DNA from 3 places in the Mesorhizobium sp. W067 genome. Region 3 is predicted to be linked to each of the others. Evidence: predicted binding sites of a transcription regulator. Region 3 holds the regulator's gene; each other region holds the start of a gene.
The links. Region 3 encodes PhoB, which activates phosphate uptake and scavenging genes when phosphate is short. Its sites were predicted from a motif close to TGTCATNNANCTGTCAT; they were not measured.

Region 1 (9,769 bases), 1.5 Mb from region 3:
TCTGCCTCCGACAACAGCGCGTTGCCAGTGCGAAAGCGGATCTGCGACAGCCTCGATCCGGCGCGTACGACGATCGGGAAGGTGCGTGGACTGACTTCGAGATAAAGCGGCCCGTGATAGCCGGGGGCGATCTTGTCGAACTCATGGCCGCGATCGGTCATCACCCGGGTGAAGATGTCGAGGCGGCCGGTCGAGCTTTTCGGGTTGGCCGAGGCCGACACGTTTGCGGGCAGCGCCAGGCTTTCGAGCAGCGGCACGATGTAGACGCAGCCGGTTTCCAGCACCGCGCCCTCGGCGAGACTGAATTCGTGCAATTTCAGCCGGTGAAGCTTGTCGGCCACCAGATGATCGGGACCCGGCAGGAAGGAGGCGCGCACGCGAAAAGCCTTGTCGCCGAGCCTGAGATCGAGGCTCGCCGGCTGCACCTGGTCGACATCGAGCGCGCGCGGCGACTTCAGCGCGCCGGACTGAAACAGCGCGGAAATGTCCTGATCGGGAAGAATGCCTGTCTGCCGCAAAAGGCTGGCTCCGCTCCAAGGTCGGTCTCTTTGTGGCAGGTTCTTGCCGCAAAACCGCTGGATATTATTGCGGAACCTGCCTGGTACAAACCTCTTAATGAAGCCGGCAATTGACGCAAGCGCAGGTGAGGTCTAAAGGGTCGTTATCCCGTGGTGATTTGGCCGGTCGGCTTGCAGCCACGTTAAACAAGTCGCTAAAGGACCGTCGGGCCGCAAGGCCATATGGACCGGTTGCGACTTTCGCGGCCGGTTTTTTTGTGTCTGGAACAAAAGCGATGAGCACCAAGAAGCGTAACTGGAAACCTCAGACCGCACTCGTGCACGGGGGAACGCTGCGTTCCCAGTTCGGCGAGACGTCCGAAGCGATGTACCTCACCCAAGGCTATGTCTACGAGACGGCGCAGGCTGCCGAGGCCCGTTTCAAGGGCGAGGAGCCGGGCTTCATCTATTCGCGCTATGCCAACCCTACCGTCGACATGTTCGAAAAGCGCATGTGCGCGCTGGAGGGTGCCGAAGATGCGCGCGCCACGGCGTCCGGCATGGCGGCGGTGACGGCAGCGCTCCTGTGCAGCGCCAAGGCCGGCGACCATATCGTTGCGGCGCGCGCGCTGTTCGGCTCCTGCCGCTGGGTGGTGGAGACGCTGGCGCCGAAATACGGCATCGAGGCAACGCTGGTCGACGGCACCGACATCGCCAACTGGGAAAAGGCGGTGCGGCCGAACACGAAACTGTTCTTCCTGGAAAGCCCGACCAATCCGACGCTGGAAGTGGTCGACATCGCAGCGGTGGCGGCGCTCGCCACCTCGATCGGCGCCAGGCTGATCGTCGACAATGTCTTTGCCACGCCCTTGCAGCAGAAGCCCTTGCAGCTCGGCGCCCATATCGTCGTCTACTCCGCGACCAAGCACATTGACGGCCAGGGACGCTGTCTCGGCGGCATCATCCTGTCGGACAAGAAATGGATCGACGAGAATTTGCACGACTATTTCCGCCACACCGGCCCGAGCCTGTCGCCGTTCAACGCCTGGACGCTGCTCAAGGGCCTGGAGACGCTGCCGGTTCGGGTGCGCCAGCAGACGGAAAGCGCGGCCAAGATCGCGGATTTCCTGGCAGGACGGCCGGAAATCGCCCGCGTCATCTATCCCGGCCGCGCCGACCACCCGCAGGCCGACATCGTCAAGAAGCAGATGACGGGCGGATCGACGCTGATCTGCCTCGACGTCAAGGGCGGCAAGCAGGCGGCCTTCGCCTTGCAGAACGCGCTCGACATCGTGCTGATCTCCAACAATCTCGGCGACGCCAAGAGCCTGATCACCCATCCGGCGACCACCACGCACAAGAACCTCAGCGACGAAGCTCGCGCCGAGCTTGGCATCGGGCCGGGAACGCTCAGGCTGTCGGTCGGTCTTGAGGATACGGACGATCTGCTGGAGGACGTTGCGCAGGCGCTGAAGGCAGCCGGATAGGCCGCGAGGCGTCACGCTCCCGACGAAACCTCTTCCAGTTCGGCCGTCTTGGTGCCGATGGTCATGATGTTGCCGCGCCAGTCGACGGCGCCGCTCAGCCAGCCGCGCGCCCAGATGGCGGGAAGCATCATGTCGCGCACCATCATCGCCGGGACCATGCGCAGCGACAGGTGCCAGCCCTTGGCCGCGGCCAGCGCGCATTCGGGAATGTAGGCCGCCGTCAGCACGGCCAACACCGTGGCCGGCAGGCTGATGCCGGCACTTGCGGCCGCCACCAGCGCCAACGCCAACGGCACGGCGACGCCGGTCAGGATCTCGGGTGCGAAAAACAGCGGGAAAGTGACGCGGCGCAACCGCGCCCAGCGCGCCTGGCGCGACCAGATGTCGGGAAGTCGGCGCTGCCCCAGTGGTTGCTCGAAAGGCGAGGCAACGAGATTGACGTGCAGGCCCAGTCCGTTGACCAGCTTGGTTGCAGCAGCATCCTCGGCGATCTCGGCGGCCAGCGCACGGATACCGCCACTGGTATCGAGCATCGGCTTGTTCCACAGCATGCTCTTGCCTTGGGCAAAGCCGAGACCGAGCGCCTCGCCGGCATATTGCCAGCGCGCCTGCAGCGTGTTGAGGAACGCGCATTCGACCTCGGCCCAAAAGCCATCCGGCCGAGAGCCGATCGGCGTCGAGCAGATAAGCCCGGTATTGGTCCGCCAGGCCGCCATCAGGTGCTGGACGTAATCCCTTGGCATCAGCACGTTGGAATCCGCCAGAATAACCCAATGATAGCGCGCCGCTTCCCAGCCCTTGACGCAGTTGTTGAGCTTCGGGTTGCTGCTGACGCGGTCGTCGCCGATCAGCAGCCGGGCCGGCACGTTGGGAAACAGGACGATCGCCCTGTTTATCAGTTTGACGACGGGATCGTCGGCGTGAGCGACGCAGAAGATCAGTTCGTAGCGCGGCCAGTCGAGCGAGAAGGCTCGCTGCAGCGTCTCTTGTGTGAACGGCTCCACGCCGCGCGACGGTACGACGATCGAGACCGGTGGCTGCTCGTCGGACGGCGGAGGGATAAGGCGACGCGCTTGCAGTTTCGACGAAGCAAGCAGGATGCTGGCGAGATTGGAAAGAAGCAAAGCGGAGGAAGCGAAGGCGGCTGTGAGAGCTAGTTCCATGAGATCTGGTCACTCCGGAAAGGCCGCTCGCGGCTGCTTTGTCAGTCGACAGATGGGCCTTGAGTCGCCGGCAAGGTTTGCCCACACCAACACTGTCATGTGTCACTTAAATGACATTGTTTGTCGGCACCTCCGCTTTGAGGCTGGCAGGACATGCCGTTGTGCGCGTATCAAACCGCATAGCGCGACAAATGTTCCTTGCCGCGCAACCGGAGCAGCCCATGTATCGCGCCGTCACGCGCAACATCGAAGTGCAGGTCAGACCGTTCTACCTGGAGGACCGCTCGGACCCGGCGGAGAACCGTTATGTCTGGGGCTACCAGGTGACGATCGACAACCAGTCGGACGATTTCGTGCAGCTTATGTCGCGTTACTGGCACATCACCGACGGCAGCGGCCGGATCGAGGAAGTGCGCGGCGCCGGCGTGGTCGGCGACCAGCCTGAGCTCAATCCCGGCGACAGCTATCAATACACGTCAGGCTGCCCGCTCTCGACGCCCTCCGGCTTCATGGTCGGCCACTACACCATGCGCAACAAAAAGGGCGAGACGTTCGACGTCGCTATTCCCGCGTTTTCGCTGGATCTGCCGGGGACGCGGCGGACGGTGAATTAGGGGTTTTCTCCCCATCTCTATACGGGGAGAAATGCCCGGCAGTGCAACGAGGGGCGCCGCCGGACTCATGAGGTTATCTTCCACGCACATGACGTAGGCTATGCGCGGCCATTCACCAAAGTTCGCGCTGCCCCTCATCCGCCCTTCGGGCACCTTCTCCCCGTGAACGGGGAGAAGGAAGAGATGCTACTGAGTTGCAAACTCCGCCGGGTCGAAGTCGTACTGCTTCGAGCAGAACTCGCAGGCGACGTGGATGCCGCCATCTTCGGTGCTGTCCTTGATCTCCTGCGCGGAAAACCCCTCGAGGATGCCGCGTATCTTGTCCCTTGAGCAGGAACATTGGTCGGCGACCGGCACGCCGCCGAAGACGCGCACGCCATGTTCGTGGAACAGCCTGTAGAGCAGCCGCTCGGCGCCGATGGTCGGGTCGATCAGCTCGGTCGGCTCGATGGTGCCGAGCAGCGCCACCAGCTCGCGCCACGAATTGTCGGCCGGCTCCTGCGTCACGTCACGCGGATCGCCGTCGCCGCCCGAAATGTCGGGCACGCGCATGCGCTCGGGTGACTGCGGCAGGAACTGCGCCAGGATGCCGCCGGCGCGCCACTGCTCACGAGCGCCGCCGGGACCTGGCGTCAGCAGCTTGGCCACCGACAGCCTGAGGTCGGTCGGGATCTGCTCCGACTGGCGGAAATAGGTGCGCGCGGCGTCCTCCAGCGTCTCGCCGTCGAGCTGGACGATGCCCTGATAGCGCTGCGTGTGCGCGCCCTGGTCGATGGTCAGCGCCAAAACGCCGCTGCCCAGCAGCGTCTGCTGCGAGGTCTGGCCTGCGGCCACCAGGGCCTCCAGCCGGTCGGCGTCGAAACGCGCATAGGCGCGCAATGCCGAAGGCGTGGAGAAATCCGCGACCAGCATGTCGACCGGGCCGTCGGTGCGGGTCTGCAGGATGAACTTGCCTTCGAATTTGAGCGAGGTGCCGAGCAGCACCGTCAGCACACAGGCTTCCGCGAGCAGGCGGGCGACCGGCTCGGGATAGTCGTGACGGTTGAGGATGGCGTCGAGCATCGGCCCGAGTTGCACGGTGCGGCCGCGCACGTCGAGCGGGCCGACCTCGAAGGGTACGACATGATCGTCGCCGGCATAGCCGAACTCGCCGAGTCTGGGGTGATGTTCAGTCACTTGATGCGTTTCCAACATGACAAAGCTCCAGGGCGCGGCCATGCGGCCCGGAGGGGTGCATGCGTCCAAACGCGCTTGATTTGCGTGATGGGGCGCAAATAGGCATCGCGCCGCCCCGGATCAAGCGCTTGGAGATCAAGCGCCTGGAGATCAAGCGCCCAGACACCAGGCCAAAACCGCCTTCTGGGCGTGGAGCCGGTTCTCGGCTTCGTCGAAGACAACCGAATGCGGACCGTCGATGACCTCGTCGGTGACTTCCTCGCCGCGATGCGCCGGCAGGCAGTGCATGAACAGGGCGTCGGGCTTGGCCCTCGCCATCAGCGCCGCATTGACCTGATAGGGCGAGAAGACATTGTGGCCGCGGGCGCGGTGTTCCTGGCCCATCGACACCCAGCAGTCGGTGACGATGCAGTCGGCTTGGTCGACGGCTTCCTCGGGCGAGCGGGTGAAGTGCAGCTTGCCGCCATTGCTCTTCGACCAGTCGATATGCTTTTGCGCCGGCTCGCTGCCTTCCGGCACTGCGACGTTCAGGTTGAAGCGGAACCGCGCCGAAGCTTCGAGCAGCGAATGCAGCACGTTGTTGCCGTCGCCGGTCCAGGCGATGGTCTTGCCGGCAACCGGACCGCGATGCTCCTCGAAGGTCATGATGTCGGCCATCAGCTGACAGGGATGGGTGTCGTCGGTCAGCCCGTTGATGACCGGAATCGTGGCATTCTCGGTCAGCTCGAGCAGCCGCTCATGCGACGTGGTGCGGATCATGATGGCGTCGACATAGCGCGACAGCACCTTGGCGGTGTCGGCAATGGTCTCGGAACGGCCGAGCTGCATTTCGGTGCCGGTCAGCATGATGGTCTCGCCGCCGAGCTGTCGCATGCCGACGTCGAAGGACACGCGCGTGCGCGTCGACGGCTTGTCGAAGATCATGGCCAGCACCTTGCCTTCGAGCGGTTTGGTCCGTTCGCCGGCCTTGAGGCGCGCCTTGCGCACCACCGCATCGTCCAGCATCAGGCGCAGATCGCCTTCGGAAACGGCGGAAAGATCGGTGAAATGGCGAAGGCTCATCGGGAATGGTTCTCGGGATTACTTCGCGGCGGCCGCGGCGATGGCGTCGGTCAGGCCCTTGGCGCCGGCGCGGATGCGATCGAGCGCTTCGCCGATCTCGGCGTCGGTGACGGTCAGCGGCGGCAGCAGACGAATGACGTTGTCGCCTGCCGGCACCGCCAGCAGATGCTGGTCGCGCAGCGCCATGTTGACCTTGGTGTTGGGCATGGCGCATTTCAGGCCAAGCATCAGGCCGCTGCCCCTGATGCCTTCGATGACATCAGGAAATTCGTCGGCGACCGCCGCCAGGCCCTGCTTCATCAGCAATGCCTTGCGCTGGACGTCTTCGAGGAAGCCGTCTTCCAGCACGACGTCGAGCACAGCGTTGCCGACCGCCATGGCCAGCGGATTGCCGCCGAAAGTGGTGCCATGCACGCCTGCCGTCATGCCGACGACAGCGTCGTCGGTGGCGAGGCACGCGCCCATCGGAAAGCCGCCGCCAATACCCTTGGCAATCGCCATGATGTCGGGCGTCACGCCGGTCCATTCATGCGCGAACAGCTTTCCGGTGCGACCGATACCGCACTGGACCTCATCGAAGATCAGCAGCAGGCCGTGCTGGTCGCAGAGCTGCCGCAGCCGTTTCAAGGATTGCGTCGGCACCGGGCGGATGCCGCCCTCGCCTTGCACCGGTTCGATCAGGATCGCGGCGGTCTCTGGTGTGATCGCCTTTTCGGCGGCGTCGATGTCGTCGAAGCCGACCTGGTCGAAGCCTTCGACCTTGGGCCCAAAACCTTCGAGATATTTGTACTGGCCGCCGGCGGCGATGGTCGCCAGCGTGCGGCCGTGGAAGGCGCCTTCGAAGGTGATGACCCGGAAGCGCTCGGGATGGCCCTTGACGAACTGGTAGCGGCGCGCCGTCTTGATCGCGCATTCGAGCGCCTCGGCGCCGGAATTGGTGAAGAACACCTTGTCGGCGAAGGTGGCGTCAGCCAGCCGCTCGCCGAGCCGGGCCTGCCCCGGGATCTCGTAGAGATTGGAGACGTGCCAGAGCTTGGCCGCCTGTTCGGTCAGCGCCGAGACCAGATGCGGATGGCTGTGGCCCAACGAATTGACCGCGATGCCGCCAGCGAAATCGAGATATCGCTCGCCCTTGTCGGTAACCAGCCAGGTGCCTTCGCCATGGTCGAAGGCCAAAGGGGCGCGGGCAAAGGTCTCGTAAAGCGCCGAACCGCTCATTATATGCGTCTCCGGTACCGGAAAAATCAAAAAAGCCGCCAAAGCGGCGGCCTTTGCGGCTTATCGTGTTTTTCGGCCATGAAGTCAACGAAAACGTCGCGCAGAGGCGCGCGGCAAGCTCCCGACGAGACGCCGGCTCATAAGCGACCGGGCAAGTTGGGGAAAACCTAAAAAACCGATTCGTGTTGCACCTGGGACTCTTGTCACCGAGTCAACACATGAGGTAATTGTAGTCGGGAAATAACTAGATTTCGTGCGGCGGACCTAATCACCTAATATATGTGGTGTCTGCCCCGGCAAAGATTGCCGGGTCGGGAACGGATTCCGGCTGCCGCACACATAGCAGGAGCGCGGTCTCATGAACTGGACTGACGAGCGGGTCGAACTTCTCAGGAAACTGTGGTCGGAGGGCTTGAGCGCAAGCCAGATCGCCGCACAACTCGGCGGGGTCAGCCGCAACGCGGTCATCGGCAAGGTGCACCGGCTGAAGCTGTCGGGCCGCGGACGCTCGACCGCGACGCCGGCGCGTCAGAAGAAGACAACGCAGGGATCTTCGATCCAGAAATCGGTGCCTCGCGCCGCAACCACGCAGCGCCATGTCACGACGTCGATCGGGGCGAACGCGCTGCAGGCGCAGTTCGACGCCGAGCCAGTGGCGCGCCACTACATCCGCCCGGTCGAAAACGTCGTCGTGCCGATCTCGCGGCATCTGCAGCTCACCGATCTCACCGAGCGCACCTGCAAATGGCCGAATGGCGACCCGCTGTCGGAAGACTTCAACTTCTGCGGCAACGAGGCGGCTGAAACCGGACCTTACTGCAAGTACCACGCAAGGGTGGCGTTCCAGCCAGCTTCAGAGCGGCGCAGGAGCCGGTAGTTAGGAATAGGGATTGGGGACTGGGCAGTAGGGAATGGGGTAGCGCTCGTGAGGCGCTACCTTATACTGCCTACTGCCTACTGCCTACTGCCTACTGCCTACTGCCTACTGCCTACTGCCTACTGCCTACTGCTGCCTGCCCCCTCACAGCCACCCACTCTTCCGAAATCGCCAATACAAAAACGAGCAGATCAGCGCGATCGAGACCAATACGACGGGATAGCCGTATTGCATCTTCAGTTCCGGCATGTCGTCGAAATTCATGCCGTAAATGCCGGCGAGCGCCGTCGGCACCGCCAGGATCGCCGCCCATGAGGCCAGCTTCTTGGTGTTCGCGGTTTCCTGGCTCTGGCCGACCAGCAGGCTGGCTTCGAAAGCGAACGCCAGAACCTCGCGCAGGCTGTCGATCTTTTCCTGCACGGTGCGGATATGGTCGGTGACATCGCGAAACAGCGGATGCATGGCGGTATGGATCTGCGGCAGGTCGGCGCTGGTCAGCCGGCGGCAGACCTCGACCAGCGGCAGCGCCGCATTGCGCAGGCGCAACAGATCGCGGCGCAGCATGTAGAGCCGCTCGATGTCGGGACCGGTCATCGGCTTCAGCAGCACCCTGTCCTCGATCGCCTCGACCTCGTCCTCGATCTGCTCGAGCACCGGCATGTAGTTGTCGACGATGAAGTCGAGAATGGCGTAGAGGACGAAATCCTCGCCCTTGGCCAGTGAGTGCGGACAGCTTTCCCAGTGCTGGCGCACGGCGGCGTATGAGGTCGAGGGACCATGCCTGACGCTGACGATATAGCCGGAGCCGACGAACAGATGCGTCTCGCCGAAGGTGACGCGTCCGTCGATCAGCTGTGCAGTGCGGGCAACGATGAACAGCGCATCGCCATATTGCTCGATCTTCGGCCGCTGGTGCGGATGTTCGGCGTCTTCAATCGCCAGCTCATGCAAATGGAATTGCGCCTTGACGCGCAGCAGAAGCTCGCGGTCGGGTTCGAGCAGCCCGATCCAGACGACATGGCCCGACTTCTTGGCCCATTCACCGGCTTCCTCGATCGGAATGTCGGCGATCCGCTTGCCGGCGGTGTAGACGCTCGACGCGATGATGCCGGACGATGCCGGCGCCGGCTTGAACTCTCGGACATATTCCATCGCAGCCTCCTGAGCGCCTGGCCTTGGCCAGGAACCGAGACGCTAACATCCGGGCAGTTTAGCGCAATATGATTAAGCGTTCGAGGGGCGCGCGATCACTTCACCGGCAGCGCCGGCAGGGCAACCTTGTCGGTCTTGTCGCCCTTTGGACGCTCGGCCGGCAACTGCTCGCCGGTGACGATGTAGTAGATCGTCTCGGCAATGTTGGTGGCGTGGTCGCCGATGCGCTCGATGTTCTTGGCGCAAAACAGCAGATGCGTGCACGGCGTGATGTTGCGCGGATCTTCCATCATGTAGGTCAAAAGCTCGCGAAACAGCGAGGTGTACATGGCGTCGATCTGGTCGTCGCGGTCGCGAACGAAGCCTATTTTCTCGACCGAGCGCGAGGCATAGACGTCGAGCACTTCCTTGAGCTGGGTCAAAGCGAGTTCGGCCAGCGCCTCGAGGCCGCGAAACAGGCTGGTCGGCTGGCGGCCGTCAATGACGCTGACCACACGCTTGGCGACGTTCTTGGCGAGGTCAC
Region 2 (9,769 bases), 340 kb from region 3:
TCGGCTTTGCCCTGATCATCGGCGGCGCGATCGGCAATCTGATCGACCGCGCCGTCTACGGCCACGTCATCGACTATATATTGTTCCACACGCCGGTATGGTCCTTCGCCGTCTTCAACCTTGCCGATGCCTTCATTTCGGTCGGCGCGGCGCTGGTCGTCTTCGACGAGTTCATCGGCTGGCGGCGCGAGGCCAAGCCGCAAGGCCCAGAAGCCTGACGGCCCGACTCTTTTGACCAATTGACCTCGCCGGACGGTCGCCGCACAGTTCGGCCAGAGCCAGCCAATGCCGACCGCCAGCCTTTGCGAAGCCGAGGAGAAGAGATGCCTGAAACCTTCAAAGCCATCCTCGTTTCGCGCGACGCCGAAAAGAAGCAATCGGTCGAGATCGTCGATTTCGGCGAAGCCGATCTGATGGAAGGCGACGTAACTGTCGCGGTCGAGGCGACGACGGTCAACTACAAGGACGGGCTGGCCATCACTGGGAAAGCGCCAGTGATCCGCCGCTGGCCGCTGGTGCCGGGCATTGATTTCGCCGGAACCGTCCTCTCCTCATCGCATGCCGACTGGCGCAAGGGCGACAAGGTCATCCTCAATGGCTGGGGCGTCGGCGAGACGCATTTCGGCGCCTATGCCGGGCGCGCGCGCGTCAACGGCGACTGGCTGGTGCCGTTGCCCGACGGCATCAGCGCGCACGATGCGATGGCGGTCGGCACCGCCGGCTATACGGCCATGCTCAGCGTCATGGCGCTGGAGCGGCACGGCATCCTGCCGGATCGCGGCCCGGTGGTAGTGACGGGTGCGGCCGGCGGCGTTGGGTCGGTCGCGGTCTCGATCCTGTCCAGCCTTGGCTATCACGTCATCGCCTCGACCGGCCGCAACGCCGAAAGCTCCTATCTGATCGACCTCGGTGCCGCCGAAGTGATTTCGCGCGAGGAACTCTCCCAGCCGGCCAAGCCGCTGGCCAAGGAGCGCTGGGCCGGCGGCATCGATGCCGTCGGCAGCCACACGCTGGCCAATGTGCTGTCGATGACCGCCTATGGCGGCGCGGTCGCCGCCTGCGGCCTGGCGGGTGGCATGGATCTGCCGTCGAGCGTCGCCCCGTTCATCCTGCGCGGCGTCTCGCTGCTCGGCATCGATTCAGTGATGGCGCCAAAGGCTGTGCGGCTGGAAGCCTGGCGCCGCATCGGCAGCGATCTTGATCTCAAGAAGCTCCCCGGCCTGTCGACGACCATCGGCTTCGACGGCATCATCACCGCCGCCCATGACATCGTCGAGGGCAAGATCAGGGGCCGCGTGGTTGTCGATATGTGAGGCTCCCGAAGCATGATCCCGAAAGGGAATCAGGTTTCGGAAAAGATCAGGCGATGCGGAAAACCGCCAAAAATGCATGACCGCTAAAATTCGAACGATCCGCCGCGCTTTTCCATAATCTCTATCTGGCAAGGAGTTCCGCATGATCGCGGAGTCCGCCAGGAAAGAGAAGAGCCGCGCCGAAAGCATCGACGGGCCGAACCCGGCGACGCCCAAGCGGCAGCATGTTGCCGCGCCGCCGCTGGCGCCGGATTTGCAGCGCGCCACGCACGAGGGCCTGCTGTTCCTGACGGTCGTCGCCAGCGTCGTGCTGGCGGGCCTGTCTCACCTCACCGGCGCGCCGATCTTCATCACCCTCGGTCTGCTGGCGACCGGCCTTGCCGGCGTCGCCATGCACCTGCGCAACCGCCGCACCGTCCACCGCGCGACGGCCTTGCTCGACGAAACCGCCGCCCGCAGCCGCGCCGAGATCGAGACGCTGGCCGACCGCATGTGGGAGATGCAGGAGAGCGAGGAGCGTTTTCGCGGGCTGATCGATGCGCTCGGCGATCTCGTCGTCCACCGCGACCGCGACGGCCACATCGTCTATGCCAACATGGTTTTCGCCGGCCTTGTCGGAACCGATCAGCGCGACCTTGCCGGCAGGACTCTGGCCGACCTCGGCATCGATGTCGGTATCGTTCCCGACGCCGCCTTTTCGGATCACGAATGCCTGAGTTCCACCGACGTCTCCATCCGCACGCCGAACGGTCCGCGCTGGTTCTCGTGGATCGAACTGTCGGTGCGCGACAAGGATAGCGGCGCCGTCTCGCACCGGGCGATTGCCCGTGACATCACCGCCCGCAAGCGCGCCGAATCCTCGTTGATCACCGCGCGCGAGCGCGCCGAATATGCCAGCCAGGCCAAGTCGCGCTTCCTCGCCACCGTCAGCCATGAGATCCGCACGCCGATGAACGGCATCATGGGCATGGCCAAGCTTCTGGCTGACACCAATCTGTCGCCCGAGCAGCGCACCTATGTCGGCGCTGTCTCGACCTCGGCCAGCGCCCTTTTGGCGCTCATCGAGGATTTGCTCGACTATTCCAAGATAGAGGCCGGCCGTTTCGACCCGGAGCCGCAGCCGACATCGCTGCGCGAAATCGCCGACAACATCATCGAACTGATGGCGGCGAAAGCCTTCGCCAAGAACATCGGCCTCGGCTGTCATGTCGAGCCCGACGTGCCACAGATGATCATGGCCGATCCGGGAAGAGTCAGGCAGGTGCTGCTCAACCTGATCGGCAATGCGATCAAGTTCACCGACACCGGCGGCGTGCTGGTTTCGGTTGCACGGGCCCGCACCGAGACCAGCGACCGCATCTGCTTCACCGTCGCCGACACCGGCCCTGGCCTGCGCGAAGAGGATATGGAGCGCATCTTCGAGGAGTTCGAACAGTCCGACGGCACCTCGACCCGCACCCATGGGGGCGCCGGCCTCGGTCTGGCCATATCGAGGCGCCTGGTCGCCGCCATGGGCGGTGCCATTTCGGTGTCGAGCCGGCTTGGCGAGGGATCGGAATTCGTCTTCGAGATCCCGGCCGCAGGAGCAACCGAAGCACCGCAGAACCGGCAGAACATCCTGGCCGGCCGGCGCGCCGTGATCGTGTCGAAGAACGCCGTCGAGGCGGACGCCATCGCCCGCACCATCCGCGCCCATGGCGGCGCCGTCGACGTCGCCGCAACCGCTTCCCAGGCGACGCCCTTCGCCGAACATTGCGATGTGCTGTTGATCGACGCGGCCCTGGAGGACGGCGACGGCAGACTGCTCAAGCGCCTGCGCCAGAGTGGCTTTGCCGATTGCGAGGCGATCACGCTGATCGCGCCGACCGACCGCGGCATGCTTGGCGAATTCCGCACCAGCGGCTACGCCACCTTCTTGGCGAGGCCGGTGCGCGGCGAAACCCTGCTGCGCGTGCTGCTGACCAGTCATGCCCCTGCCTTGCCGCCGCCCAAGCCGGAAAAGACCGGCGCGTCCTCGCTTCGTGCCCATGGCGGGCGCCAGCAAGGTTTGTCCGTGCTGATCGCCGAAGACAACGACATCAACGCCATGCTTGCCCGCGCCACGCTTTTGAAGGCGGGACATCGCGTGAAAGTGGTCGGCAATGGCAAGGCCGCGGTCGAGGCGGTGACCGAAGCCGGGCTGAAAAATCGCTTCGATGTGGTGCTGATGGATTTGCACATGCCGGTGATGGACGGGCTGGACGCGATCGCCGCCATCCGCCGCCACGAAGAGGAAATGGCTGTGCCGCCGGTGCCAATCATGGTGCTTTCGGCCGACAGCCAGGAAAAGACCCGCCACGCCGTGCTCGCCCATGGCGCCAGCGGCTTCGTCACCAAGCCGCTCGATCCCGACGCGCTGGTCCATGCCGTCGAGGGCCAGGTGGCCGCCTGAAGCGACGCTGGATAAATCCTCGCGTCACGTAGGTAGCCGAATGAGGGTTTTCGCCAGCCGACGAAGTATTGCCCGTCGCGCCGTATCACGGTACTGTCACAATCCTGTTGCACCTACACCGTATCCCCGTGCCAAGAGGGATGGCTCGAAGGAGAATCACTCGTGCATACAGTTATGCCGGAATGTGACACTCGGCCCAGCGCAGGCGGCGCTTTGCTCGCCGCGCGGAACGCCGATGCCGTCGCAACAGGCGCACCGCTGGGCCGTATCGGCAATCTCGAAGTGCGGCTTGCCCGCAATGAGGCCGAGATCGCCGCCGCGCAGGAAGTGCGCTACCGGGTGTTTTATGACGAGCTTGGCGCCAGGAAGGACCTGTTCCAGGCGCAGGACCGGCGCGACGCCGACCGCTTCGACCCGCTGTGCGACCATCTCCTCGTGCTGGACACTTCGATCTCCGGCCCCGAGCATCGCCGCATCGTCGGCACTTACCGCCTGCTGCGGCAAGAGATTGCCGCGACCGCCGGCGGCTTCTATTCCGAAGGCGAGTTCGAACTGACCAAGCTGATCGCCCGCCATCCCGGCCAGCGCTTCCTTGAGCTCGGCCGCTCCTGCGTGCTGCCGGAATACCGCTCGAAGCGCACCATCGAGGCGCTGTGGCAAGGCATCTGGGCCTACATCAACCACTATGAGATCGGCGTGATGACCGGTTGTGCCTCGTTCCCTGGCACGGTGCCGGCTGCGCATGCCGAGGCGCTCACCTACCTTGCCCATCACTGCCGGACCAACTCCGCCTGGGATGTGCGGGCGGTCTCCGGCCGCTATTGCTCGATGGATCTGATGCCGATCGAGGCAGTCAACGCCAAGGCGGCGATCGCGGCCATGCCGCCGCTGGTCAAGGGCTATCTGCGCGTCGGCGCCCGCATCGGCGACGGCTGCGTCATCGACCGTGAGTTCTCCACCGTCGATGTGTTCGTGGTGATGCCGGTCAAGGAAATCGGCGCCCGCTACGTCAACTATTATGGCGGGGAAGCGCAGCGCTTTGCGGCGTGAGGCAGTAGGCAGTAGGCAGTAGGCAGTAGTGAAGGCTGCCGCGAATTGCTGACTACCGACTATTCTCTATTCCCTATTCCCTATTCCCTATTCCCTATTCCCTCTCCCTACGGAATATCCTCCGGTCGCCGTCCCGGGCGGCTCTTGTAGGACGGAAAGGTCCAGCCGAATTTCAGCGCGCCGCCGCGCACCAGGAAAGCCGCGACGAAGCCGGCAATATCCGAGGCGAGCGGCGGCAGGCCGGCAAGATCGCCAAGTGTGTAGAGGCCGGCGCCCGCGAGTGCGGCGGTGACGTAGATTTCGGGCCTGAGCAGCACCGATGGCTCGCCGGCCAGCAGATCGCGCAGGATGCCGCCAAATGTGGCGGTCAACACGCCCATAACAACGGAGACGACCGGCGAGCCGGTGATGGCCAGCCCCTTGGCCGCGCCCATTACGGAAAAGGCCGCCAATCCGATGGCGTCGAGCCAGAGCAGCCATTTCCAGCGGGATTCGACGCGGTGGGCGATGAAGAAGACCAGCACCGCAACCGCCGCGCAAACCAGCACATAGCCGGAGTTGGCGACCCAAAAGACGGGCAGGTTGAGGATGACGTCGCGAAGCGTGCCGCCGCCAATGCCGGTGACGCTGGCCAGAAACAGGAAGCCGATAATGTCGAGCTGCTTGCGCGAAGCCGCCAACGCCCCGGTCGCGGCAAAGACGGCGACGCCGGCATAGTCGAGGAGGTCGATGGGTGTCAGGGACATGAGGTAGTAGGGATTGGGAATTAGGGAAAGTATGAATAACACGAAGCCGCGCGATTGATACGCCTGCCCCTATTCCCTATTCCCTATTCCCTACTGCCTACCCTACTCACGCATCCTTCTCGGCCTGCTCGTTCACCGGCCCCGGCTCGACCGGCGCTTCGGTGGCCGCGATCTTGGGGCCGCCCTTGGCGACCCCGACCATGGCCGGCCGCAGCACGCGCTCGCCGATCGAATAGCCCGGCTGCACGACCTGGACGACGGTGTTGGCCGGCACATCGGGATTGGGCACTTCGAACATCGCCTGGTGGAAATTCGGGTCGAACTTCTCACCTTCCGGTTCGAGCTTCTTCACCCCATGCCGTTCCAGCGTCGACAGCATGGCGCGCTCGGTGATCTCGACGCCGTCGATCAGCGCCTTGAAGCCGGCATCTCCGGCCGCTTTCGCCTCGGCGGGGATAGCATCGAGCGCGCGGCGCAGATTGTCCGACACCGACAGCATGTCGCGGGCGAAATTGGCCACCGCATAGGCGCGCGCATCATGCACGTCGCGGGCGGTGCGGCGGCGCAGATTCTCCATCTCGGCTGCGACGCGCAGCGCGCGGTCCTTCAGCTCCTCGTTTTCCTTCAGCAGCCGCACCAGCGCTTCATAGTCGCCGTCGATGCCGCCTTGCGTGCGCTCGGCCTCGGCCGTTTCGATATCCTCGGGCGCGCGTTCGTCTTTTGTCTGGTCGCTCATCGCCATTTCCCGTCATTCGAATGGTTTGGATTTGCGCCCGATATCGAGGTTTGGCGGCCAAAAATCAAGGGGCAAGCCCAGGAGGACGCCCCACAGCAGGCAATGTTGCGGGCTGCCCGTCGGACTTGGTGCGGGGCGCAAGGACGTTCAAAATTAATTCAAACTTTACCGTAACGGCAGCCTTTGCTTGCCAATACCCCGCTATGGGGAACCATTCAAAGCTTGGAGGAGTTTTGAAACCGACACAGGATTTGAGACAATGGACCGCAATACTGGCAACAGAAGCGAAGAGCTCGCCGCCGACATCAGGCGCCAGTTCGGCACCGAGGCGACGACGCGCTTCTTGCGCACCTTGCCGGCCTTCCGCACCGAGGCCGACATTCCCGCCCGTTTCCGGGATCTGCTCGACCGGCTGGACGGCATAGAAGCCAGCATGGCCGGCGGCCAACGCCGTCAATAGCGATGCTATCGCGCGACAATTACGCGCAGTAATTTTGCGTGAGCTTTTCCTTGCGGCAGCGGGACGCCCCGCCTATGCTTCCTGATGAACATGATTTCCCCCGAGACGGCCGCCAACAGCAAGCGCGCCTGGTTGAAGATCCTGGCGCGCTACAAGAAGCCCGACCGGCGACGCAGCACTCTTGAACTCGCCATCACCCTTATTCCTTTCGTTACGCTGTGGGCGCTGTCTTCGGCAGCCTATTCCTATGGCCACTGGTGGGGCTTGATCCTGATCCTTCCCGCCGCCGGTTTTCTGGTGCGGATCTTCATGATCCAGCACGATTGCGGCCACGGCTCCTTCTTCGCCAACCGCACTGCCGACGACTGGATCGGCCGCGCGCTCGGCGTGCTGACGCTGACCCCTTACGATTGCTGGCGGCGCGCGCACGCCACCCATCACGCCAGCGCCGGCAATCTTGACGAGCGCGGCATGGGCGATATCAGGACGTTGACGGTTGCTGAATACCGGCAGCTGTCTTGGCGGGGACGCCTTGCCTATCGTCTCTACCGCCATCCCCTGGTGATGTTCGGCCTTGGCCCGATCTGGCTGTTCATCTTCGAGCAGAGGCTGCCGGTCGGCATGATGCGCGGCGGCCTGACGCCCTGGGTGTCGTCGATGACCACCAATCTCGGCATCGCGGTCGCGGCAGCGCTGCTTATCTGGCTGGTCGGCCCCGGCGCTTTCCTGATCGTCCATTTGCCGATCGTGATCCTGGCCGGATCGGCCGGAATCTGGCTGTTCTACGTCCAGCACCAGTTCGAGGAGACGGAATGGGCGAAGGACGAAGAGTGGGAATTCCAGCGTGCCGCCCTGCACGGCTCGTCCTATTATGATTTGCCGCCGGTGCTGAACTGGTTCACCGGCAATATCGGCGTCCATCACGTGCACCATCTCTCGGCCAAGGTGCCGGGCTACCGGCTGCAGGAAGTGCTGCGCGACTATCCCGAACTGCGCGGCATCGGCCGCGTCACGCTCCTCGACAGCCTGCGCTGCGTCAAGCTTGCGTTGTGGGACGAGAACCGCCGCAAGCTGGTCTCGTTTCGCGAAGCGCGGGCCTTGGCCTAAAAGCAATTCCAGCAAAGTGTGAGGCGGTTTTCCGGGCTTTCGCTTGGGAATTCCGTAAGACAAAGAAAAAAACCGCCGCACCGAAGGCGCGGCGGCATCTCCCAAAAACCGGCTCAGGCAGCCTTGCGCTCCTCGCGCATCCAGACCTTGCAGCCCTGATCATGTCAGGCGCCTTTTCGGCGATCATGATGGACGGTGCATTGGTGTTGCCGCCGATGAGCGCCGATTCCTCCCTCGCGCCCGGCGGATATTTCCGTCCGGACAGCCAGGAGAAGGCCCGATCACAGTCTTTGTAAAGACAGGCGGAATTACCGTCGCGTCAGCTGTTGCGAACGCGCCGCCAGGAGTATTTCGGCCCCTTCGGCTCCGACGCTTCGGTCGGCTGATAGTAAAGGCCCAGCCCGCCTGTGCGGCCTTCTTCGAGGCGCTTCAGCAGAACCGGGTTGGAGATTTCGAACTCGTCGAAGCCGAGGCGCAGCATATGCGGCAGCTGGTCGACGAGCACCTGGCCAGTGGCGCGGACCGCGCCCTCGAAATGGTAGCGGCTGCGCAGCAATTCGCCCTTGGAAAACGAGCGGCCATCGCTGAAGGCCGGGAAGGCCAGCGCCACCAGCGACAGCTGGTCGAGCAGATCCACAATCTTTTCCAGCTGGTCGCCGGGCTGCAGCGCGACGCCAAGCCGCTCCTTGGCCGAGCGCCGCACTTCGGCATCGAGGCCGAGAAATGCCTGCAACGGCAGGATGAAGCGGCCATTGCCCGTCAGCGCGTCTGCGCTTTCGGCATGGCTCCACTCGTCTTCGCGAAAACCCGTCGGGGTCCAGAGGCGGGTCTCCGCTGTGGTCTGTTCAGTCATCGAAAATTCCTAAAGCCCCAAAAAATCGAAAGTCCGCGAAAGCCGGTCCACACGAAACCGGCGGCCTCCGGGTGGAAGCCGCCGTTTGCACAGGCCGTTCTCACCTGAATATCAGTATATCCTATAGCGATGCGTCGGTCAGCGACACTTCCAGTCCCGACAGATGGATGCCGCACTCGGTCTTGGCATGACCGGCCCAGCGGCCGCTGCGCGCATCCTCTCCCGGCTGCACCGGCTGCGTGCACGGGAAACAGCCGATCGACAGATAGCCGTACGCAACCAGCGGATTTTCGCGCAGCGCATGCGCGCGCATGTAGTCGGCCTGGTCGGATGTCGTCCAGTGCGCCAGCGGATTGATGCGTACGCGCGGGCCGACCGCCTCGAACACCGGCAGCGCGGCTCGCGTCGCCGCCTGGAAGCGCTTCCGGCCGGTCAGCCAGGCCCGGAAGGGGGCGACGCCGCGCGCCAGCGGCTCGACCTTGCGCACGTCGCAGCAGGCATCGGTATTGCTCTGGTGCAGATTGCCGGTCGGATCGACCCGCTCGAGCGCCGCGTCTTCGGGCTTGATCACCCTGATGTTGGTCAGCCCGAAATCGGCGACCAGCGCATCGCGATAGCCCAGCGTCTCTTCGAAATGCTTGCCGGTGTCCAGGAAGATGACCGGCAGCGTGCGGTCGACCTTGGCGATCATATGCAGCAGGACGGCGGAATCCGCGCCGAAGGACGACACGGCGGCGATCTCGTCATGAAACAATTCGCTCGCCGCGCGTTCGATGATGTCGAGCGGGCTCAGATGTCCATACAGCGCGTCGAAGCCCGCCGCTTTGGCGGCGATGCTGTCGTCGACGTCGACGATGCGGTCAAGCGGCCTTGGTTTCGCCAGCATAGAGCGCCTCCTTGAACGGCGCGGGACCGACACGGCGGTAGGCGTCGATAAAACGTTCACTGGGACCGAGCCGAAGGCCGAGATAGGTGTCGACGATCTGCTCGATGGCGTCCGTGATCTCTTCCGAAGAGAAGCCGCGGCCGATGATTTCGCCAACCGAGGTGTTCTCGTCGGCCGATCCGCCAAG
Region 3 (9,769 bases):
GACGGTTCCCTCGACGCGTCTTTGCAGATTTCCAGTGTCGTGGTCGCGTCGAACGCCACGCCCCGCGAAAAAGACTCTCTTAGCCAACAATAAGATCGAGCGGGCAAAGGCTGCTGTTTCGTGCTAAATAGCGGCTGGAGCTTACTAAAGTGAGGACAAAAGTGAGGAGAGATTCTATGCGGAAATTGATTATTGCCATGGTTGCGGTGGTCGCCGTCAGCGGCTGCAGCACGACCGAGCAGGATGTCGGTGTCGGCGCCGGTGTCGGTGCTTTGGCCGGCGGACTGATCGGCGGCGGCAAGGGTGCGCTGATCGGCGCAGCCGTTGGCGCCGGTTCCGGCCTGCTGGTGCGCAACCTGCGCAACGGCTATTGCCAGTATCGCGACAATCGCGGCCGGCTCTACACCGCTCGCTGCTGATCCGCTTCAAAAGCGTCAGACAATCGCGACGGAGACCGGTCAGCCGGTCTCCGTTTGTTTGACTGCATCAGGCTGCGGGATCCTGATTTCCACCGTAAGCCCATCGGCGCGAAAATCTCGGGCAATCGTGCCGCGCAACTCGCGCGTGACATTGAGGTCGATCAGCTTGGTGCCGAAGCCGGTCTTCGCCGGCGCTTCGAGTTCCTTCTGCCCGGCCTCGCGCCAGTTCAGAACCAGCATCCGCTCGGACCCGCGCCCCTCGAACGACCAGTCGACCTTCAGCGCACCCACGGAATTGCCGGCCTCGCCATATTTCAGCGCATTCGTCGCCAGTTCGTGAAAGGTCAGGCCAAGCGCCTGCGTCGTCCTCTCGTCGAGCAGCACCTGAGGCCCTGACAATATCCCTTCCGGAAGCTCCTTGCCGAATACCTGGCCGAGCTCGATGCGCAGCAGGTCGCCAAGATCGGCCTTCTGCCAGCGCGAACGCGTCAGCATGTCCTGGGAAGCCGCCATTGCCTGCAGGCGGGCCGAGAAGGAAGTTGAGAACTCCTGCACGTCGGTTGCTTGCGCCGCCGTCTGGCGCGCAATCGCCAGCACCCGCGTGATCGAATTCTTGATTCGATGCTTCATCTCCTGCAGCATCAAATCCTTTTCGAGCAGGCTTTTTTCCGTCGTTTCATGCAGCAGCGACTTGGCGTCGTAGGCGCGCTCCTGGTAGCGGGCCACCAACGCTATGGCGCCGGCCAGAAGCAGGCCGAACAGCCCGAGCATGACCGGAATGGCGCGCGAGGACGGTTGCGAAAATGCACTTGTCGGCCGAAACAGCACCGTCCAGGGCCGACCGGCGACGATGATCTTGCGCGTCACCAACAGCCTGTCGCCAAAGCTCGCAACCGGCGGCGTCTCCGACTGGAACAGAAGATTGTCGGCGTCGGCCGTGCCGTCATAGATCGCGGTGTTGACCGGCAGCAAAGGCGTGCGGCTGAGCGCGGTCTGGAACAGGTCGCGGGCGCGGAAGGCCGCGTAGAGAAGGCCTGATGTCGATGATCTGGACGCATTGATACCATCCGGCGCGGTTTCGACATTGAGCCTGACGAAGACCAGGAAACCGGTAAAGGTCTGCGCCGCGCCAGTGTCCTGGCCGAGCTGGACCAGACCGCTTGCGTGCTGTGCGTCATCGGCCATCGCCTTTTCGATCGCCTCGCGCCGCACCGGCTCGGTGAACATGTCGTAGCCGATGGTGGATTCGTTGGCAGGGTCGAGCGGCTCGAACAGCACGACGGGCGTGCGCCATGGCTGTGTCGTGTCCGGATAGACCGTGGGGGCGGCGCCGCGGTCGCGCAACATGTCGCGCTCGACCGCCGCTTCGTCACCGGTCTTGGCCAGCCTGAGATAGCCGATGCCGCGCAGGCCGGCGAAATTGTTATCGACATCGAGGGCGCTGAAGAAGGCCTTGAATTCGCTACCTGAAATCTCGCCATTGCGGGCGTCGAACAGCGCCTGCGTCGAGCGCAGCAGTGACAGATGCAGATCGATACGGCTTTCGATGCGGTTGAGCGCGTCGTCGGCCGTCGCCTCGAACTTGATGCGCGCCGCTTCCTGGGTCGCGAAATAGGCGAAGCCCGCCATCGTCAGGCTGATCAGTGCAACGGCAATGAAGGCAAGGATCGGGAAAAACTTCTTCAACGCAGGCCCATGGACGGTTCGGGACCTTTATGGGCAAGTCGCCGCGGCAAGACAATGGCGCGGCCAAGCCATAATGACAGCTGGCATATCATGCATATTTAGCCGGCTTATCGATCTCGAGCATCAGTGAATACGACAGCTGACGATAGCGTGGTTTCAGGCCGCGATCTTCAGCGCACCCGGACCGGGAATGGCGCCGGGCGGGCACTTTCCCAGGATGATCATGCCGAGCACTTCGTCCTGGGTCACATCGGTGGTGCGCGCGGTGCCGACGACCTGGCCGTTCTTCATTACGCAGACTCGGTCGGCAAGCTCGAACACGTCGTGAATGTCGTGGCTGATCAGGAAAATGCCGATGCCGTCGGCCTTGATCTGCTTGACCAGTTCGCCGACCTGCGCCGTCTCCTGCGGCCCAAGCGCGGCCGTCGGTTCGTCCATGATCAGGATGCGGGCGTTGAACAGGATGGCGCGTGCGATCGCCACCGACTGGCGCTGGCCGCCCGACAGCTTGATTACCGGCTCCTTGAACCGCTGGAAGCGCGGATTGAGCCGGCTCATCACCTTGCGCGCCTCGGCCTCCATGGCGACATCGTCGAGTGTCCCCCACGCGGTCATCAGTTCGCGGCCAAGGAAGAGGTTGGCGGCAGCGTCGACATTGTCGGCCAGCGCAAGCGTCTGGTAGATCGTTTCGATGCCGTATTTCTTGGCGTCGCGCGGAGTGGAGATCGAGGCCTCCTGGCCGTTGACCAAGATCTGGCCGGCATCGCGCTTGTAGGCGCCCGACAGGATCTTGATCAGCGTCGACTTACCGGCGCCGTTGTGGCCAAGCAGCGCCACCACTTCGCCCGGGAAAAGATCGATGGACGCATCGTCGACGGCGCGAATGCCACCGAACGCGATCGAGATGTTGCGCATGTCGATCAGTGGCGTACCAGTGGGAGCAGTTTTTTCCATAATCGTTCCTCCCTAGACGCGCTTGCGGTAGACGGTGTCGAGCCAGACGGCGATGACCAGGACAGCGCCAACGACAATGCTCTGCAGCGGCGAGTCGATGCCGAGCAGCACCATGCCGGATTGCAGCGACTGCATCAGAAGCGCGCCGAGCATGGCGCCCATCACCGTTCCGGCGCCGCCCGCGAGCGACGTGCCGCCGATGACAGCGGCCGCGATCACCAAAAGCTCGTCCAGTGTGCCCAGCGCATTGGTTGACGCATTGAGACGGGCCGACGAGATCGCCGCGCTGATTGCAGCCAGCACACCCATGATCATGAACACCTTCATGGTCACCCAGCGCGTGTTGATGCCGGCGAGTTCCGCTGCCTCCGGATTGCCCCCGATGGCGAAGACATAGCGGCCGAAACGCGTGCGCTTGGTGATGAACGTCATGATGATGCCGACAATCACCGCCATCAGCACCGGTATGGCGATGCCATGCGCGATGAACAGCCCGCCTTCGGGAACGGTGATGCCGTTCTGCTGTGCATACTGGCGCACGATGCCGATCGGCCATGGATAGGAATTGGCGATCCACACGGCGCCGAGGATGGCCGCGCAAGCGACCACGCCAAGCAAGGTCTCGGCCCAGACGGGGCGCAGTGGAAAGCTGAAGCGCTTGCGTTGCGAGCGGCCGTTGAGCAGCGCGAAGGCGACCGCTGCGCCGGCGACGATGCCGACGATCCAGCTGGCAGCGGCGCCAATCGAGCCGCGTGGTCCGCCGCCCATCAGCTGGAAGGTGGCGTCGAGTGGCGCGACCGTGCGCCCGCTGGTGATGAGCCATGCCATGCCGCGCCAGACCAGCAGGCCACCAAGCGTCACGATGAAGGCCGGAACCTGCATATAGGCGATGATGAAGCCCTGGAACGCGCCGATCAGCAGACCAAGCACCACGCCGGCGGCAAGCGCGATGATCCAGAGCCAGGGGTTTCCAAGCTGGAAGCCGATGATGCGAATCAGGAATTCGGCCTGTGCCACGCCCATGATCATGCCGATCACGCCTTCGGCGGAGCCCACCGAAAGGTCGATGTTGCGCATGACGATGACCAGTACCATGCCGGTCGCCATGATCGCGACCGAGGACGTCTGCACCGACAGGTTCCAAAGATTGCGCGGCGTCAGGAAAAGCCCACCCGACAGGATATGTATGCCGACCCAGATGACCAGCAGCGCGCCGACCATGCCGAGCATGCGCGTGTCGAGCTCGGTCGCTTTCAGGAACCGGGCGACCGCGCCGAGTTCAGACGCTCGTGCCGTATCGGCCTGCGGATTTGAGGTCGTGTCGGTCATGATGTCCTCCAGCGGCTTGCCGTCTGGCGCGGATGCCGGACCACAGCCTAGAAGTTTGCCGCCGATGGCGGAAACACACAATTCTCGTAGAGAAAACGCCGCGGCTTGACAGCCGCGGCGCCTCATTTCTTCAAGTCGTCGAGATCAGTTGCAAGCCGCGACGCTGCCGGCGGCGACGCCCGTGCAGACTTCGTCCTTCTTGATCCAGCCGGCGTCGATGACGACGTTGAGGTTGTCCTTGGTGATCGCGACGGGGGTCAGGAACAGCGACTTGACGGTGTTGCCGCCAGGCGTGGTGAAGTCCTTGGCGCCGGCAATGTCGCCCGTCTTCTTGCCATCGGCAAGCTGCGAGGCGATCTCGGCGGCGTTCTTGCCGAGTTCGCGCGCGTCCTTCCACACCGACACCGTCTGCGTGCCGAGCGCGATGCGGTTCAGAGCGGCATGGTCGCCGTCCTGGCCCGAGACCGGAACCGTTCCGGCAAGGCCCTGCGCCGTCAGCGCGGCGACAACGCCGCCGGCTGTGCCGTCATTGGCCGCAACCACGGCATCGACCTTGTTGTCATTGGCGGTCAGGAACTGTTCCATGTTCTTCTGGGCATTGGCCGGCAGCCAGCCATCGGTATAGGCCTCGCCGACATTCTTGATCTTGCCCGAGTCGATGGCTTCCTTGAGCACTTCCATCGAGCCCGAGAACAGGAAATCGGCATTCGGATCCGAGCCAGAGCCCTTGATAAAGACATAGTTGCCCTCGGGCTTCGCCTTGAACACTTCGCGGGCCTGCATGCGGCCGACTTCTTTGTTGTCGAAGGTCAGGTAGAAGACGTCCTTGTTCTCGATCAGGCGATCATAGCCGACGACCGGAATGCCTTCGTCCAGCGCCTTCTGCACCGCCGGGCCGATGGCCGAGGCGTCCTGCGCCAGGATGATCAGCGAGTTGGCGCCCTGCGAGATCAGGCTTTCGACGTCGGTCAGCTGCTTGCCGGGATTGGACTGCGCGTCGGCCGAAATGTACTTGTCGCCGGCGGCTTCGATCGCCGTTTTCATCGCCGCCTCGTCGGTCTTCCAGCGCTCTTCCTGGAAGTTCGACCACGACACGCCGATGACCTTGTCCTTCGCCTGCGCGACCGACATCAGCGCCAGCGACATGGCGACACCCGCCAGCATGGCGGCTGCAAATCTGTTCATTATAACCCTCCCTGCGCCGCCCACGGCGCGACAAAACCGGCCCGAAGGCCTGCACAAAGAGGCTCCATTTTTTCGAGCCTCGAAAAAATACTGGTTCAATGATAAGGCACTGTCAACATCGATTATGATGGATTCTGATGGCGTTGCCGAATTTTTTCGAGCTCCGCAATAAACAATGACAGGGCTGCCGGCGTCTGCCAATATTTGGCTGGTGCCGTCGAACGCCTTCACTATCATGAGGCGCGAGGAGGCCGGGAGGAAAACAAATGTCGGTTGGGATCCGCCACGACGATCTGCGCCGTCGCAACCGTGCGATGGTGATTTCGGCCGTGCGCCGGGCCGGCCAGCCGTCGCGGACCGAGATTGCGGCGACCACCGGCCTCAGCCATTCGACGATATCGGCAATCTCGTCTGATCTAATTCAAGAAGGCATCCTGATTGAAGGCAAGCCTGGCGAGACCGGCTCGCTGAAACGCGGCCGGCCGCAGGTCGGCCTTGGCCTCAACCCGGAAGCGGCGGCGGTCATGACCGTGGTGCTGTCGCTGAACTTCCTCTCCGTCACCGTCATCGACTATGCCGGCCAGGTGGTCGCGGAAGAACAGCGCCGGCTCGACACGCTGACCATGCCGCGCGACGAGCTGATCGGCGAATGCGTAGCAATCGTCGGGCGGCGTCTCGCGGACCCGGACCTCGATGTCCAGAGCATCGCCCGCATTGCCATGGGCATCCAGGGCATCACCGATTCGCAGGCGCGGGCCATGCTGTGGTCGCCAATCACGCCACTGACCGACATTGCCTTCGCCGACATGTTGGAAGCGGAATTCGGCATTCCTGCCACCATGGAGAACGACTGCAATATGATGGCGGTGGCCCTGCAATGGCGCCAGCCCGAGCGCTACCGCGACAATTTCATCGCGATCCTCTTGTCGCACGGCATCGGCATGGGGCTGGTGCTGAAAGGCGAACTGTTCACCGGCACCCATTCCTCGGGCGGCGAGTTCGGCCACATGATCCACCGTCCGGGCGGCGCGCTCTGCCGCTGCGGGCGGCGCGGCTGCGTCGAGGCCTATGCCGGAAACTACGCCATCTGGCGCAGCGCCAAAATGATGGGCGAGGATGCCGAGCCGGTCGATATCGGCGACGCTGATATGCGCGCACTCGCCGCGCGCGCCCGCGAAACCGATGGCCCGGAGCGCGAAGCCTATCGCAAGGCCGGTGAGGCGCTCGGCTTCGGCCTCGGCAGCCTGTTTGCGCTGATCGACCCGGCGCCTGTCGCCATGGTTGGCGTCAGCGCCGCCGCCTTCGACCTGATCGAGCCGGCATTGCGCGAAGCGATCGCCCAGACCGCCGGCGGCCAGCATTCGAAATCGATCTCCTTCGACACCGAGCCCAACGAGCTGCCGCTGATCCGCGAAGGCTGTGCCATGCGCGCGCTCGGCTTCGTCGATCAGGAGATTTTCGCGCCGGGCATTCAGGCCAAATCCGGCAAGCATGTCGCCTGAATGGCCGGCAACGGCGCGACGCGCAGCATCCTAGTCTTCCCTGATCGCGTAGCCGGCGCCGCGAATGGTACGGATGACATCCGGCATGCGGCCGTTGTTGACCGCTTTGCGTAAGCGCCCGACATGGACGTCGACGGTTCGCTCGTCGATGTAGATCGTCTCGCCCCAGACATTGTCGAGCAGCTGGCTGCGCGAGAACACGCGGCCGGGATGGCGCATCATGAATTCGAGCAGCCGGAACTCGGTCGGTCCGAGCCTGATCTCGCTCTTCTTGCGGTAGACACGGTGCGACTCGCGGTCGAGCACGATGTCGCCGACCTTGAGCACGCTGGACAGCACTTCCGGCTTGGCCCGGCGCAGCAGCGCCTTCACGCGCGCCATGAACTCCGGCGTCGAGAATGGCTTGACCAGATAGTCGTCGGCACCGGTGGACAGGCCGCGCACGCGATCGCTTTCCTCACCGCGCGCGGTCAGCATGATGATCGGCAGCCGCTCGGTTTCGGGCCGCACTCTAAGCCGCCGGCAGAGCTCGATGCCGGAAACAGCGGGCACCATCCAGTCGAGCACCAGGAGATCGGGCACGTTTTCCTGCAGGCGGATCTCGGCCTCGTCGCCGCGTGTCACCACCTCGACGTGATAGCCTTCGGATTCGAGGTTGTAGCGGAGGAGCACGCCTAGCGGCTCCTCGTCCTCCACGACCATGATGCGTGGCGCGATCATAGGCAGTTCACCCTCATCAGGCCGGCGTGGCCATCGCCGTCTCGTCCTGCTTCGGACGATTGGCGGGCAATTGCTGGCCGGTCAGCACATAATACGCATTTTCGGCGATGTTGGTGACATGATCGCCGATGCGCTCAAGATTCTTGGCGCAGAACAAGAGATGCGTGCAGGCGGTGATGTTGCGAGGGTCTTCCATCATGTAGGTCAAGAGCTCACGAAACACGGACGTGTATTTGACGTCGATGCGCTCGTCGTCATTCCTGAGTTTTGCAAGAGCTGCCGCATCGGTGGCGGCATATTCCTCGACGACGCCTTGCACCTGGATCAGCACCAGCTGCGCCATGGCGTCGATGGAGTGCGAGAGGTCGCGCGGCGTGACGCTCAAGCCCACGGTGCCGACGCGTTTGGCGATGTTCTTGGCGAGATCGCCGATGCGCTCGAGGTCGCCGGCCATGCGGATCGAGCCGACCACGGCGCGCAGATCGTTGGCCATCGGCTGGCGCTTGGCGATCAGCGTGATGGCGCGGTCGTCCAGTTCGCGCTGGCGCGCATCCATGATGGCGTCGTCGGAAACGACACGCTGTGCCAGCGCATTGTCCGAATTGAGCAGCGCCCTGGTCGAGCCGCTGACCATCGAGCCTGCCAGATCGCCCATGTCGCGGATCAGCTTGCTGATCTGCCCGAGCTCTTCATCGAAGGAGGCGACGGTATGTTCACCCATGATCTTGGTCCTCGTGCCTGAAAATTCACCCGCCGGACGGCTCAGCCGAAGCGGCCGGTAATGTAGTCCTGGGTGCGCTTGTCGTCGGGGTTGGTGAACATCTTGTCGGTGGCGCCCTCCTCGACGAGATAGCCGAGATGGAACATCGCCGTGCGCTGCGACACGCGCGCCGCCTGCTGCATCGAGTGGGTGACGATGACGATCGTGTAGTTCTGGCGCAGTTCGTCGATCAGCTCCTCGACACGGGCGGTGGCGATCGGATCGAGCGCCGAGCAGGGCTCGTCCATCAGGATCACCTCCGGCGACACGGCGATGGCGCGCGCGATGCACAGGCGCTGCTGCTGGCCGCCGGACAGGCCGGTGCCGGGCTCCTGCAGGCGGTCCTTGACCTCGTTCCAGATCGCCGCCTTCTTCAGGCTCTGCTCGACGATCTGGTCCATGTCGGACTTGCGCTTGGCCAGCCCATGGATGCGCGGGCCGTAGGCGACGTTCTCGTAGATCGACTTCGGGAACGGGTTGGGTTTCTGGAACACCATGCCGACGCGGGCGCGCAGTTCGACGACATCGATGTTCTTGTCGTAGATGTCGTCTTCATCGAGCGTGATCTTGCCGGTCACCCGCGCCGAATCGATGGTGTCGTTCATGCGGTTGAGGCAGCGCAGGAAGGTCGACTTGCCGCAGCCGGACGGGCCGATCAGCGCCGTCACCTGGTTCTGGCGGACGTCGAGATTGACGTCGAACAACGCCTGCTTCTCGCCATAGAACACGCCGACCTTGTCGCCGCGCATCTTGATGACTTCGTTCGACTTGGCGTTCATTTTGTCGCCCACTGCATTCTCAAGGGACTGTTCGGTCATGATGTTCATACCAAATTGCCTTTTTTCTACCAGCGCCGCTCGAACCGGCGCCGGAGCACGATCGCGGTGATGTTCATGGCCATGAGGAAGACGAGCAGGATGATGATGGCGCCGGACATGCGCTCGACAAAAGCGCGCTCAGCCTCGTTTGCCCACATATAGATCTGAACCGGCAGCGCGGTCGCCGGATCGAAAGGCGTCGTCGGATAATCGGCGACGAAAGCGACCATGCCGATCAAGAGCAGCGGTGCTGTCTCGCCGAGCGCACGCGCCAGGCCGATGATGGTGCCGGTAAGGATGCCTGGGGCGGCAAGCGGCAGGATGTGATGGAACACCATCTGCATCTTGGAGGCGCCGAGACCTAGGGCCGCCGAGCGGATCGACGGCGGCACCGCG

Region 1: a site for PhoB is predicted at 3,247-3,263, ahead of ACYG97_RS27795 (ceramide glucosyltransferase). Genes of this name have one in related genera too.
Region 2: a site for PhoB is predicted at 3,839-3,855, ahead of olsB (l-ornithine N(alpha)-acyltransferase). Genes of this name have one in related genera too.

Annotation. Positions count from the first base shown of each region.
Region 1 covers NZ_JBTTII010000001.1:5,707,430-5,717,198, reverse strand. The annotation lists gene ACYG97_RS27805 (2'-deoxycytidine 5'-triphosphate deaminase) at 1-518, opposite strand, end outside; SAM riboswitch at 659-736, shown strand; gene ACYG97_RS27800 (O-succinylhomoserine sulfhydrylase) at 794-1,984, shown strand; gene ACYG97_RS27795 (ceramide glucosyltransferase) at 1,996-3,147, opposite strand; gene apaG (Co2+/Mg2+ efflux protein ApaG) at 3,369-3,761, shown strand; gene ACYG97_RS27785 (Hsp33 family molecular chaperone) at 3,948-4,979, opposite strand; gene argF (ornithine carbamoyltransferase) at 5,088-5,999, opposite strand; gene ACYG97_RS27775 (aspartate aminotransferase family protein) at 6,018-7,217, opposite strand; gene ACYG97_RS27770 (GcrA family cell cycle regulator) at 7,576-8,094, shown strand; gene ACYG97_RS27765 (magnesium and cobalt transport protein CorA) at 8,239-9,246, opposite strand; gene phoU (phosphate signaling complex protein PhoU) at 9,342-9,769, opposite strand, start outside.
Region 2 covers NZ_JBTTII010000001.1:3,841,683-3,851,451, forward strand. The annotation lists gene lspA (signal peptidase II) at 1-218, shown strand, start outside; gene acuI (acrylyl-CoA reductase (NADPH)) at 324-1,313, shown strand; gene ACYG97_RS18730 (response regulator) at 1,456-3,744, shown strand; gene olsB (l-ornithine N(alpha)-acyltransferase) at 3,919-4,794, shown strand; gene ACYG97_RS18740 (trimeric intracellular cation channel family protein) at 4,902-5,534, opposite strand; gene grpE (nucleotide exchange factor GrpE) at 5,647-6,276, opposite strand; gene ACYG97_RS18750 (hypothetical protein) at 6,536-6,736, shown strand; gene ACYG97_RS18755 (fatty acid desaturase) at 6,821-7,843, shown strand; gene ACYG97_RS18760 (DUF934 domain-containing protein) at 8,163-8,696, opposite strand; gene ACYG97_RS18765 (phosphoadenylyl-sulfate reductase) at 8,818-9,582, opposite strand; gene ACYG97_RS18770 (nitrite/sulfite reductase) at 9,557-9,769, opposite strand, start outside.
Region 3 covers NZ_JBTTII010000001.1:4,181,754-4,191,522, forward strand. The annotation lists gene ACYG97_RS20350 (hypothetical protein) at 1-93, shown strand, start outside; gene ACYG97_RS20355 (YMGG-like glycine zipper-containing protein) at 177-419, shown strand; gene ACYG97_RS20360 (CHASE domain-containing protein) at 459-2,105, opposite strand; gene ACYG97_RS20365 (ATP-binding cassette domain-containing protein) at 2,262-3,059, opposite strand; gene ACYG97_RS20370 (sugar ABC transporter permease) at 3,072-4,388, opposite strand; gene xylF (D-xylose ABC transporter substrate-binding protein) at 4,533-5,573, opposite strand; gene ACYG97_RS20380 (ROK family protein) at 5,840-7,075, shown strand; gene phoB (phosphate regulon transcriptional regulator PhoB) at 7,106-7,795, opposite strand; gene phoU (phosphate signaling complex protein PhoU) at 7,812-8,516, opposite strand; gene pstB (phosphate ABC transporter ATP-binding protein PstB) at 8,558-9,382, opposite strand; gene pstA (phosphate ABC transporter permease PstA) at 9,400-9,769, opposite strand, start outside.